DNA from 4 places in the Bacillus marinisedimentorum genome. Region 2 is predicted to be linked to each of the others. Evidence: riboswitches for the same ligand, from Rfam matches in the RefSeq annotation. Region 2 holds a riboswitch; each other region holds the start of a gene.
What was found. A riboswitch is a leader RNA that binds a small molecule or an ion and turns the genes downstream of it on or off. The one in region 2 is predicted to bind S-adenosylmethionine.

Region 1: it holds a riboswitch for S-adenosylmethionine, as region 2 does, so the genes downstream of both, A4U59_RS01310 (methionine ABC transporter ATP-binding protein) here and A4U59_RS14965 (methionine biosynthesis PLP-dependent protein) in region 2, are expected to answer to the same signal.
Region 3: it holds a riboswitch for S-adenosylmethionine, as region 2 does, so the genes downstream of both, metK (methionine adenosyltransferase) here and A4U59_RS14965 (methionine biosynthesis PLP-dependent protein) in region 2, are expected to answer to the same signal.
Region 4: it holds a riboswitch for S-adenosylmethionine, as region 2 does, so the genes downstream of both, A4U59_RS15845 (hypothetical protein) here and A4U59_RS14965 (methionine biosynthesis PLP-dependent protein) in region 2, are expected to answer to the same signal.

What each region holds. Positions count from the first base shown of each region.
Region 1 covers NZ_LWBL02000005.1:172,929-176,038, reverse strand. The annotation lists gene A4U59_RS01325 (anti-sigma factor domain-containing protein) at 1-454, shown strand, start outside; gene A4U59_RS21585 (hypothetical protein) at 662-1,102, shown strand; gene A4U59_RS01315 (peroxiredoxin family protein) at 1,095-1,583, opposite strand; SAM riboswitch class I at 1,764-1,873, shown strand; gene A4U59_RS01310 (methionine ABC transporter ATP-binding protein) at 2,006-3,031, shown strand; gene A4U59_RS01305 (methionine ABC transporter permease) at 3,081-3,110, shown strand, end outside.
Region 2 covers NZ_LWBL02000049.1:69,757-72,866, forward strand. The annotation lists gene A4U59_RS14960 (sulfite oxidase) at 80-1,135, opposite strand; SAM riboswitch class I at 1,306-1,410, shown strand; gene A4U59_RS14965 (methionine biosynthesis PLP-dependent protein) at 1,554-2,663, shown strand; gene A4U59_RS14970 (bifunctional homocysteine S-methyltransferase/methylenetetrahydrofolate reductase) at 2,684-3,110, shown strand, end outside.
Region 3 covers NZ_LWBL02000029.1:53,825-56,934, forward strand. The annotation lists gene metK (methionine adenosyltransferase) at 692-1,894, opposite strand; SAM riboswitch class I at 2,154-2,261, opposite strand; gene pckA (phosphoenolpyruvate carboxykinase (ATP)) at 2,932-3,110, shown strand, end outside.
Region 4 covers NZ_LWBL02000052.1:6,647-9,756, forward strand. The annotation lists gene trpE (anthranilate synthase component I) at 1-386, opposite strand, end outside; gene A4U59_RS15840 (DUF3231 family protein) at 749-1,291, shown strand; gene A4U59_RS15845 (hypothetical protein) at 1,336-1,665, opposite strand; SAM riboswitch class I at 1,787-1,891, opposite strand; gene A4U59_RS21865 (hypothetical protein) at 2,226-2,363, opposite strand; gene A4U59_RS15855 (bile acid:sodium symporter family protein) at 2,685-3,110, shown strand, end outside.

The DNA of each region.
Region 1 (3,110 bases), on a different contig from region 2:
TGTCAAACAGGGGAACGAGCTGACAATGGATGAGGCTAAGACACTTTCAGTAACTGAACTGAAAAAGAAAGCCGAACCACGCCCTGAAATGGATAAAAATGGAAAGGGAGTAAATATTCAGCATGCCGGAGGCAATAAAGATGAAAAAGCCGTACCTAATTCAAATGCACCTGGCCAAATAAAGAAGAACGAGAAGCAGGGCGCTCCTGGGTTTGAAGACAAGGAACCGCCGGGCCAGACTGGAAAGTCAAATGGTCATTCCAACGGGAATGGAAAAGGAAACGCTGAAAAAAAAACAAATAATGGCTCAATGAATAAGTCCGATTCAGTTGATAAAGAAGGCAAGAGTAATGCTGGCGGCAACAAACAGAAAGATAAAAAGCAAAATAACAGCCAGGGTAAAAACAAAGTCAACAAACAGCAAAATAATTCCAACGGCAAAAATAACCAATAAATAGCGGAGAAAAAGGCGATTTGTTTTTACATATTACCTTATTTCTCGGGAAATAATGACACAGGCTTTTTTAAAGCCTGTGTTTTCTGTTTTGGTAACGGTGAAGCACTGAGTGACAAAAAATGACCGGGTTCTGCCTTAATGCGCAAATATAACTTCCGATCTGCAGCGTGTCAACTTTTACACAAACAGCCGCACATCCGCTTTTTGAAAATATTGTCGGACGATTTTTCAAGGAAATTCGATGGGGAAGGCGAATTCCAGGGTAAAGATGTTTCCTTGAAAGCGGTGATGAACATGTTTGTGGTTTCGCTAACAAAAATGATAGCAGGTGCGGGAAATGCTCCTCATCTACAGCCGTTATTCAAAAAACCAGAAATGATGATGTTCTTCTTTTCGGAAGAGGAGGCTGCAGCAGTGGAGTTGTCAGATAAAGGGCTGCGACTTTTATATGCGCTTCCGGACACATGCCCGGACATAATTATTCGCGGGTGCGATGGAGCGCTCGTGAATTTGATAACCGGAATGAAGCCGCTCCGCACCCTTGAACGGGATAAAGAGCTCTCAGTCAAGTGTACATTCAGGAATAAGCTCTGGCTGGAGTCCCTTTTTCTGATGAGCAAGCATCACGGCCAAAACATCATTTGAGCAGTGTGCCGAGTGATTGGATGATGTCCATGAAATCAGCACGGTCATCAAATGAGGCTTCGATTTCATGATGCTGGTTAAGCAAAAATGTGGCAGGCACCCCTGTGCATTGATAGGCATCATATGCGTTTGTCCCCTCATCCATAAGGATAGGGAATGTCCACTGCTGTTCGCGTGCCATCTTTAAAGCGTTTTCCGTACTGGCCTCACGCCCTGTTACGTTGATTGTAATGAATGCCAGGTCTGTTTCTGCAGGAAGTGTTTTATAAAAAGCATCTTTTTGAGGCAAATCCCGCTGGCAGTCCGGACACCATGATACCCAGAACGTGATCATGACATTTTTTCCTCTGTAGTCATCCAAAGATACAAGGTTTCCTGTTTGTATGTCCTTTAATGTGAACCCCGGTGCCTTCATCAAACCATCCTCCCAACTATAGCCGGTTTCCGCTGGGTAAGCTGCCGGCAGTGTTCTTCTTTTCATGTTAAACTTCATCAAGTTTCTGTTTCCCATCGTAAAGGAAAAGGCGGCTGTACGCAATTGTCAGCCCGTGTCGTTTAAGCTGTTTTTTTGGACTATTTTGTTGACAGCTAATGATAGGCGTGCTAATATCTTCATTAGTTTCAAAAACATTAGTCGTTTAACTCAATAAAGTGTGATTGACTCTTATCACGAGAGGTGGAGGGACTGGCCCGATGAAACCCGGCAACCGGCAGGCATGATGCTTGTAAAGGTGCCAATTCCTGCAAAGCTGAGGCTTTGGGAGATGAGAGAAAGGAATTGTTCATTAAACCTTTCTGCTCATCTGTGCAGAAAGGTTTTTTTATATTGAATGGGTGAACACTTTTTTTGGATGCGCCTTAAAATGCAGATGTCATTATTTATGGAAGAAATGAGGAAACAGCATGATACAGTTATCCAATATCGAGAAAGTCTTTAAGTCCAAAAAGGGACCGATCGAAGCTGTCAAAGATGTAAACCTTACGATCCAAAACGGTGAAATATACGGCATTATTGGATACAGCGGTGCAGGGAAAAGTACGCTGATCCGTATGCTTAATGGATTGGAAAAGCCTACAGGAGGCACAATCACAGTCGGTGATTGGAATATGAATACGTTATCCGGCCGTGAACTCAGGCTTGCCCGCCAGGAGATCGGAATGGTGTTTCAGCATTTCAATCTGCTCTGGTCACGAACGGTCTATGATAATATTGCATTTCCGCTCGAGATATCAAGAGTAGCCAAAAAGGAACGGAACGAACGGGTCCTCGAGCTGATTCGGCTTGTCGGCCTGCAGGGGCGCGAAGATGCATATCCATCTGAGTTGAGCGGAGGCCAGAAACAGCGTGTCGGAATCGCACGCGCCCTTGCCAATAATCCGAAAGTGCTGCTATGCGATGAAGCAACATCTGCACTTGACCCGGAAACGACCGATTCGATTCTTGACCTGCTCGTTGATATTAATGAGCGATTCGGCCTGACAATTGTGTTGATTACTCATGAGATGCATGTCATTCATAAAATCAGCCACCGGGTAGCGGTTATGGAAAACGGCCGTGTTGTTGAAGAAGGAAACGTTAGAGATGTATTCCGAAAACCGAAACAGCAAGTGACGAGACGGTTTGTGAAACAGGTGACCGAGCCTGATGAAGCTGAAGAAACGATTGAGCATCTGCTTGCCCAGTATGAACACGGCAAGGTTATTCAACTGACGTTCATCGGGAATGACGCGGAAGAGCCTGTCATAAATGAAACGATTAAGAAATTCGAAGTGATCGTCAACATTCTGCAGGGCAAAGTGCAGCAGACAAACAGCGGCACATATGGGACATTGTTTGTCCATTTCTCCGGAGATGATGATGAAGTGAACCGGGCAATCAGCCATATCAGGAAACGCGGAGTGGAAGCAGAGGTGCTGCAAAGTGTTTGAAAATGTCATTTGGGATAAAGTCTGGGAAGCGACGCTGGAAACATTGTATATGACTGTGATTTCTGTTGCCGCCACTTTC
Region 2 (3,110 bases):
AATCCTCATGAGGCATACCCGCCCCTAAATAACTTCTCCACTATAAATCAAAGCCCCTTGTTCCGTCCTTTCCACTCCCTCATTCTACTTTCACGTGCACCGCCTGAATAGCATTATATCCATATCCTTTCCGGTTCCAAAAGGCCTCTGCCGGCTGAGTCCTGCCGGCGGAGTCAGACGCCCTGGCCCTGATTTCATACTCCCCGGGTTCTCTCACTTCCCAGTCGATGCTCCACTTTGTCCAGGCGTACTGTTCATTTGCCGGTTTGCTTAACCCTGCCTGATTCCATGTCTGGCCGCCGTCCAGGCTGATGTCCACTGCTGTGATTTCTCCTTCACCAGACCATGCAATCCCTTTGATCTCATGTATGCCGGTATTCAGAATTTCGTAGTCCAGCGGTTTTTGGATGATTGAATTGACATGAGTTGTCGTTACAGGAAATTTGTCCCAGTCGCTGTCGGGGTGGGGATAATAGTTATAATCGATTGACTGGAAGGGTCCCTGGAACTTATGATCGATGACCGTTATTCGTTTCACCCATTTTACCGAGGACATAGCGTACCATTGCGGGACGATAAGGCGAAGGGGGAATCCATGCTTAAATGAGAGAGGCCTGCCATTGTATTCATAGGCAAGAATCGTGTCTGGATGCAGTGCTTTTTCAACCGGCAGGCTGCGGGCAAAGGGAACCGTTCCATCCATATCTGTCCGTTCTCCTTTATCCCATCCTTCAAAAACAACCTCTTTGGCTGAAGATGACAGACCTGTCATGGAAAAAAGATGATGCAGCGGCACTCCTGTCCAGCGGCCCTCTCCGATTGCGCCGTCTTCCCATTGCTCGCCGAATACTGCCGGCTTGAAGTTTGCCCGTTTATTACCTGCACATTCCAAAACAGCTGTAATGGTTTTTGAATGCATGGAGTGGAAGTCCTGATAGCGGAACAAGTAAGGCTGCCGGACAAGCCCGCTGATAAGCAGATGTCCGGCAGGGCTCACGTTTTCCGGGTAAGCGAAATGGTTGCGCCGGTAAAAAAGCTTCCCGGGAATATGATCACTGTGCAAGAAATGAATCGGCGCCTCCTGATTTTCCGGATGAAGGCTTCTTGTTGTTAAGTAAGGCCGGATCTTTTTCATCTGAATTCCTCCCTCTGGCATTTTATTAAGGAAGTCATTTTTATATGAGTGAGCAGGTGGAAGAGATTGCTTAGAGAAAAAAATGAAAATTTTTAAAAAATTCTCTTGCGTTTAAAGCGCTTTCCATTGTAAAGTGGTAAAAACAATGATCAATTGAATAGTCTGACCGACACTTATCAAGAGAGATGGAGGGATCTGGCCCTGTGATATCTCAGCAACCAGCCTGAAAAGGCCCGGTGCTACGTCCAGCCAGGCAGAAGCCTGGGAGATAAGGGGAAATACATGAATCTGTAAAGCCTCTTCTTCCAGAAAAGGCTTTTTTTATTATATTTACTGTTTGCTGCGTTAAAGCGATGAACGTTTTCGGATAGTGGCGGCAATTCTGGCATTTCCATCATGACAACAAGGAGGAGAACGTATGGGACAGCATACAGATACAATTTTGGCACAGATCGGCAACAGGACAGATGAAAAAGGGGCAGTCAACCACCCTGTTTATTTCTCGACTGCATACCGGCATGAACAGGTCGGACAGACGGGCGGCTATGATTATACACGTACCGGCAATCCGACGAGGGAAGTGGCGGAAGATGCGATTGCCCGTCTTGAAAATGGGGATGAAGGATTCGCGTTCAGTTCAGGGATGGCAGCGATACAGGCCCTCATTTGCTTGTTCGCGCCTGGAGACGAATTGCTTGTATCGGCCGATTTGTACGGCGGCACATACCGGCTTTTTGAAACGAGCTGGAAGCAATACGGCATCAACATACAATATGGAAAAACAGTTGAGGATTTTGCGGAAAGAAGAACGGCAAACACAAAGGCGGTTTTCCTGGAAACGCCGACGAACCCGTTGATGGAAGAAGTGAGCATCAGGGAGGCGGCCGAGTTTGCGAAAGAACACGGGCTGCTTTTGATTGTCGATAACACTTTTTACACGCCGATCCTGCAAAAACCGCTCGACGAAGGGGCGGATATCGTCATCCACAGTGCGACGAAATATCTTGGCGGTCACAATGATGTACTGGCGGGTTTGCTTGCAGTAAAAGGGGAAGAAATTTGCGGGCAAATCTGCAGCTACCAGAACACGAGCGGCGCTGTCCTGTCACCTTTTGATTCCTGGCTGCTGGCGCGCGGGATGAAGACATTATCGCTCCGGATGGAACGGCATGAATACAATGCCAAACGGATTGCGGCGTTTTTGGCGGAACGGGAAGAAGTGACGGATGTCCTTTACCCGGGGCGCGGCGGCATGCTGTCGTTCCGGCTGGAAAAAGAAGAATGGGTGGAGCCGTTACTGCAGCACCTCCGCTTGATCACTTTTGCGGAAAGCCTCGGCGGCCCGGAAAGCTTCATCACGTACCCGGCCACACAGACCCATGCGGATATCCCGGAGGAAATCAGAACCGCTAACGGGGTCTGCAACAGGCTGCTCCGCTTCTCCGTCGGGATTGAACATGTATATGATTTGATAGACGATCTTGAACTTGCTTTCAGCGGCATGAAAGAGGCAAAGGCGGTCCAATAAAAAGGAGAGGAGTGGGAAGCATGGGATTTTTGAAAGATTTACAGGATGGTATTTTAATAGGTGACGGGGCGATGGGAACTCTGTTATATACGAACGGAATCAGTACCTGTTTTGAAGAATTGAATGTCACGAAGCCTGACGATGTGCTGAATGTCCATAAAGCGTATGTGAACGCCGGCGCGAATGTCATACAGACGAACACATACGGCGCGAACCGCATCAAGCTCGCCCGGTACGGACTGGAAGACAAAGTTTCGGAAATCAATACAGCGGCAGCAAAACTCGCCAAACAGGCAGCAGGGGAAAAAGCATACGTGTTAGGCACCATCGGCGGCCTGCGCGGCATCCGGAAAAGCGAGGCATCACTGGCAGAAATCAGGGCCAGCTTTACTGAGCAGGCAGAGAGCCTGTTGAGCGAGAAAGTTGATGGTCTTCTCCTTGAAACGT
Region 3 (3,110 bases), on a different contig from region 2:
CTGCCGCTTTTCTTGCCACCTCTTTCAAATTTCACGCCACAACTGCTCGCTTTGGACGCCATACGGGTGGTTTCACGCCATTCAAACGAATTTTCGCGCCATAGGAGCGGGTTTTCGCGCCGACCGGCTTTACGCTACATCCAGGGTGCGGCTTTCGCGCCGTTTCTCCTGGTTTTCGAGCCAAATCTGCCGCTTTTCTTGCCAACTCCTTCAAAATTCACGCCACAACTGTTCGCTTTCACGCCATACGGGTGATTTCACGCCATTCAAACGAATTTTCGCGCCATAGGAGCGGGTTTTCGCGCCGACCGGCTTTACGCTACATCCAGGGTGCGGCTTTCGCGCCGTTTCTCCCGGTTTTCGCGCCAAACCGATTACGTTTCACGCCGATATAGCCCGCTTTCACGCCACTTGGTTTGTTTCACGCCGTTCAAGCATTATTTCGCGCCAAAAAGCTGCGCGCTCAGGCCCTCTGACCGGATTTCTCCCCAAACAGCTCCGCGAACAGACCCCATGAATTACACCTCACACTAAAGGAAAGAAATTTTCCGACTGGCCTTAAGTGGGTAATCTCTAAAAAAAGCTCAGAACCGCTAATTAAAACGATTCTGAGCCTTTATTATTGTTCAGGATTCTCTACAGAATGAACTGCTTAAAAGATTCAGCAGTGATTTTAACACTATCCAAACACTTATTCAGCAGAAGCGAGTTCCTTCAGCGCGCCGGCTTTATCGGCTTTTTCCCACGGAACATCGATATCCGTACGGCCGAAATGACCGTATGCCGCTGTCTGTTTGTAAATCGGTTTTCTCAGGTCAAGCATTTTAATGATGCCTGCCGGACGTAAATCAAATGTCTGGCGGACCATTTCCACCAGTTTCTCTTCAGAAACTTTTCCTGTTCCGAACGTATCAATTGAGATGGAAACAGGCTGGGCAACACCGATGGCGTAAGCAAGCTGCACCTCGCATTTGTCAGCAAGGTCTGCAGCTACGATATTCTTGGCGACATAACGGGCCGCATATGCTGCGGAACGGTCCACTTTTGTCGGATCCTTACCGGAAAAGGCCCCTCCGCCATGGCGGGCATAGCCTCCATACGTATCGACAATGATTTTTCGTCCAGTCAAACCGGCGTCACCGAGCGGACCGCCGATGACGAACCGGCCTGTCGGGTTGATGAAAAATTTCGTGTCTTCATCAATCAGGTTTTCAGGAACAATCGGCTTGATGATATATTCTTTGATATTCCGCTGAATCTGTTCAAGCGAAACTTCCGGATGGTGCTGTGTCGAAATGACGATAGTATCAATCCTGACAGGATTGTCATTTTCATCATATTCCACCGTCACCTGTGTCTTTCCATCAGGGCGTAAGTATGGGAGGATTTCTTCTTTGCGGACTTCTGTCAGCCTGCGGGCAAGCTTGTGCGCGAGTGAAATCGGCAAAGGCATCAGTTCCTCTGTTTCCCTTGTGGCGTACCCGAACATCAAGCCCTGGTCGCCGGCTCCGATTGCTTCTATTTCGGCATCTGTCATTTGCCCTTCCCTTGCCTCAAGAGCCTTATCAACGCCCATCGCAATATCGGGGGACTGCTCATCGATAGATGTCAAAACTGCACAAGTTTCCGCATCAAATCCGTATTTTGCCCGTGTATATCCGATTCCTTTTACGGTTTCACGCACAAGCTTCGGAATATCCACGTATGTCGAAGTGGTAATTTCACCTGTTACAAGGACAAGCCCTGTATTTACTGTTGTTTCACAGGCGACACGTGCATTCGGGTCGCTCTTTAAAATTGCATCAAGAATGGCGTCTGAAATCTGGTCACAAATTTTATCGGGATGCCCTTCTGTCACCGATTCAGACGTAAACAAACGGCGGGTTTTTGTCATGGAACACTAGTACCTCCTTAAATAAAGACTGCTGATTGATACGGTACTCATTTCCCTAAAGGGATTATAAATTAACTTCCTCTTTGGCCTCTTGATGCCTGAAAGAGTCCTGTCAGCGGCAATAACAGGCAAATGATCCCCCCTTGCAGCAATTAACTCCGCTGCCCGGCAGGTTGCTATACTTCCAAAGCCTAAAGATGGGCTGAAAGTATAAAAAAACCTTCCCGTTTGAGGAAAGGTTTTACGCTCTTGCCTTTCGCTCTTATCGATCAAGGCTGTCCGCCTTGCTCAGGTTAGCACCTTTTCACATAGGGTGACGGTTGCCGGGTTTCGTTGGGCCTGTCCCTCCACCAGCTCGGGATAAGAGTATCCGTTCGCGTGCTATCATAACGCATTGGTCGAACCATGTCAATAAAACCGTCATGAACATCCGGACGTTTCAGGCAGTTTCCTCGTTTATTGTGTGAATAATATAAACATCCATTCCTTCTATTATCGTTATATTCCTTTCTTACGGTGTCTGCTTATAACCAAACTTATTCAATTTTACAGGTAACAGGCTGCCATTGTTCACGCCTGACACAGCCCTTTTCATCCGTTTCCTTCACAAACTTTTCATTCCCTGTGGCCAGCAAAATTCAAATGTATTTCAGTTCCTGAATCTGTACAAAGTAATGCCAACAGCTTACCTAAGGCACAGTAAGTGCATTTGTATCATATTGATACATAAACGTATTGAAAGGGATTTCAATATTAGAACACATTTTCCTTTTAAAGAGAAAAACTTGAAAATTTTTATAAAAAATTGCAAAATAAGTGTTTTCTGATGAAGAGACGGGCATATATAAGTATATTTTTCAGGTAAGCAACTTGTTTAGTGTAGACTGAAAAAATAAATGTGTTATACTATTTTTAGCATATCGAATCAAGTGTAAAACTCGGTCATTTATCCCTATGGGACCAAAGATTTTACACCTTCTGTTCCACAGCGGAGTCTCATAAGGAATCTCATATTATGAAGAAAGAAGGTTTGTGTAATGAACTCAGTAGATCTTACAACCGGCCTGGCCGCCATCCTGAATGGCAATAATGTCCGGCATAACCTATCCGTACCAGAATTGACTGAAAAGGCGCTTCTCCGCAATGAAGGGGTTTTGACATCAACCGGAGCACTCAGGGCTACAACCGGAAAATATACCGGGCGCTCCCCTAAAGA
Region 4 (3,110 bases), on a different contig from region 2:
GCAACTGCTTCATAAGTCATATAACCAACGCCGCCCCCTGAAAAAGAAGCATTGATGCCGGGTGTTTTGACTATAAGCTTGTTCTGTACATAATCAAAAGCATCTTTAAAAGAAGGCATCTGTACGATATGCCCTGTTTCTAACTCTTCAACTTGAAAAGTTCCAGTGTTCTCGCGGATTTCCATAAAAGGTTTTAAGCCGATAAACGAAAAACGGGACCGCTCATGGCCGTCTTCATTGCTTTCAAGCAAAAATGCCGCTTCTTCATCCAGGCTCTGGAAAATACGGACCGGCGTCAGTGTGTCACTGTAAAAACCGGTTGATAAAGGAATGGTGTGATGCGTTTTAGCATCACGTAAAAAGGATTGTAAGGAATAGGAATGCATAGACTCACCTCTCCATTGTTGATGGAGAATGAGGGGTTGAGGTAAAAAATGGAGGATAAAAAAAGATGAAATATGGGCACACTCCGCCCCTGATCACTTCCTGAACTCTGCTCTTTTCCTCTTCTATACTGTCCTCAACTCATCTTCTCATTCTCAGCTCTGCTCTGTACTCTGCTCTTTCCTGCATGTTTGAATACCGCTTTTGAATATTCAAACATCTTGTTGACAGTGTACGCACCTAACTACAAATTGTCAACCGTACTTTTTTACTTCTTTGTAATTTAATCCCTTCGATAAAAAACACCCGATACGCAAAAGATATATGCGTGCAACACTATTCACTTGCACGAAGGAGCCTTTTCATGAATTTAAAAACATTAAGGAGTGTCGTTATGGGAGTATTGAGCGGAAATCAAACCGATGAGCCACTTCATTATGGAGAAGTCTTTGCGGTGTGGAGCTACTATGCAGCTTCAAAAGCGGGTGTCGCCACACTTCAAACTTACATGAACCATACAGGGGATGAGGATCTCCGTAACTTGATCGATGAAATGCTTCGCAGTTCGAAGCCGGAAATCGAACAAGTGGAAACTGTTCTGAAAGAAAACGGCATTGCATTGCCGCCTGTACCGCCTGAACGCCCGGAAGCCAGCCTTGACCAAATCCCGGCGGGGGCACGAATCAACGACCCGGAAATAAGCGCGGCCCTTTCCAAAAATCTGGCGGAAGGCCTTGTCGCGTGCAGCCAGGCCATGGGGCAGGCAACACGTGAGGACATTGCCATGATGTTCGGCCAATTCCATTTGAATAAGGCGCAATTCGGTGCCCGGATGCTCCGCCTCAACAAAGAAAAAGGATGGATTATCCCTCCTCCACTTCACGTGCGGGTGCCGGAACCAGTCTAAAAAAAAGAGCAGGCTGTTTGCTGCAGCCTGCTCAATACATACCATTATCCTGCGTACATCATTGTCAAGTAGCGGCCTTTTACCGGGATATACAATCCCCTGTCAAAAAGGCTGTTCCACATTTCGCGGTCAAGCGCGTAAGGGCCTCTTCTCTGGTACCCTTTTACCGACTCATCCGAGAAGGAAAGGATATGATAACGCCCTTCATAAAGAACTTTGACATAAAAGCGGTTGTAAAACGGATTCAATGTTGCTTCTGCATGAGCATCAAACTCTTTAAGCTGCCGGTCCATGAAATTCACCACATGTCCGATGAACCTGGCCGGCGTCATACTTTTCGCCATGTGCCCTCGTGCGGTTCCATTGATGTTCATCAAGAATCTCCCCTTGAGAATATGGTCAAGGTATCAAGAGAGGTATGATAACGAAACAGGAATCCTGTTTCCGGAGAAAATAAAAACCCTTTTCGCTTTGGCGCAAAAAGAGTTTCCTCCGTTGCCATCATTCAAAGCGCAGCTTTGCTGGTTGGAGCACCTTGTCCCTTTCGGCAGGTTGCTGTGGAGTCAAAGAGCCAGATCTCTCGTCCACTCCTGATAACCTTATTGATATTTCCATTGTACCATACGAACCGCCAAAAAATAGGGTGACCTGCACATTGTTGCACAAAAAAAACAATTTTTCTGAAAACTGGCAGTTAGACCGAAATTTATCCGGGTACCATCTCTAAAGTATGCCGGATTGTTATACAAAAAGATAACGATTCTTGACTGACCGTTCCTCTCATTTGAACCAGCTCTCGCCAGAGGACGATACCCGGCTAATTGTTTCTATAACTAATTGTTTCGCGCCTCCTGTAACATGTTCAGGAATATCGCTGCCAGCATTCCCATTCGTCCGCCTTATAGCTGACGTTTATTACGAGATTCCGGCGGATTTACTTTACTCTGAGATATGTCTTCCTACTCAGCAGTTTTTTCATCATGTTTATGGCTGCAGCCGCATCCTCCCCCGCCATGCTTATGGTGATGCCCCTCATGATTGCTTTTGCAGCTTCCCTTTCCATGTCCTCCATGCTTATGCTTGTTCTTGCAGCCGCATCCCTTCTTTTCAGAACCTGCGGCAGTTACTTCGATTTCCTTCATCATATCCCTCTCCTTATGTAAAAATATAAAGCAGTCATTTTCTCCATAACTTACGTCAAATTTACCAGAAAGTTGAAATGAAAAACAGCGATGTTTCCACCCAGGCAATAGTGTTCATATAACGGCCTTTTTTTTGCCCCTTTTCAGTCACATTTCACCTCAGTGTATCCTTTAATGCTTTTTTGCATTTCAGTATTGAAATATTCAGAATTGTACGTATAATGGGATTTAAAACTTTAGGAGGGATTTTTTTGAAATCACTTGCCAGAGCGAGTACATTCGCAGGAAACACCTTTGCTGTCTGGGTTCTGTTATTTGCTGTCCTCGGCTTTCTGTATCCGGAAGGATTCACCTGGATTGGGCCGTACATAGCGATTTTACTCGGCATCATCATGTTCGGCATGGGCATGACCCTGACGTTCAGCGATTTCAAGGCTGTCGCACAGCAGCCGAAAAAAGTGGCGATCGGCGTGGGCGCGCAGTTTGTGGTCATGCCCCTTGTCGCATACGGACTTGCTGTTTTGCTGGAATTGCCTCCCGAAATTGCAGCGGGGGTCATTCTTGTCGGCAGCTGTCCCGGCGGTACAGCATCCAACGTCATGACATATCTCGCAAAGGGGAATACAGCACTGTCAGTCGCCATCACTTCTGTTTCAACATTGCTTGCTCCCATACTG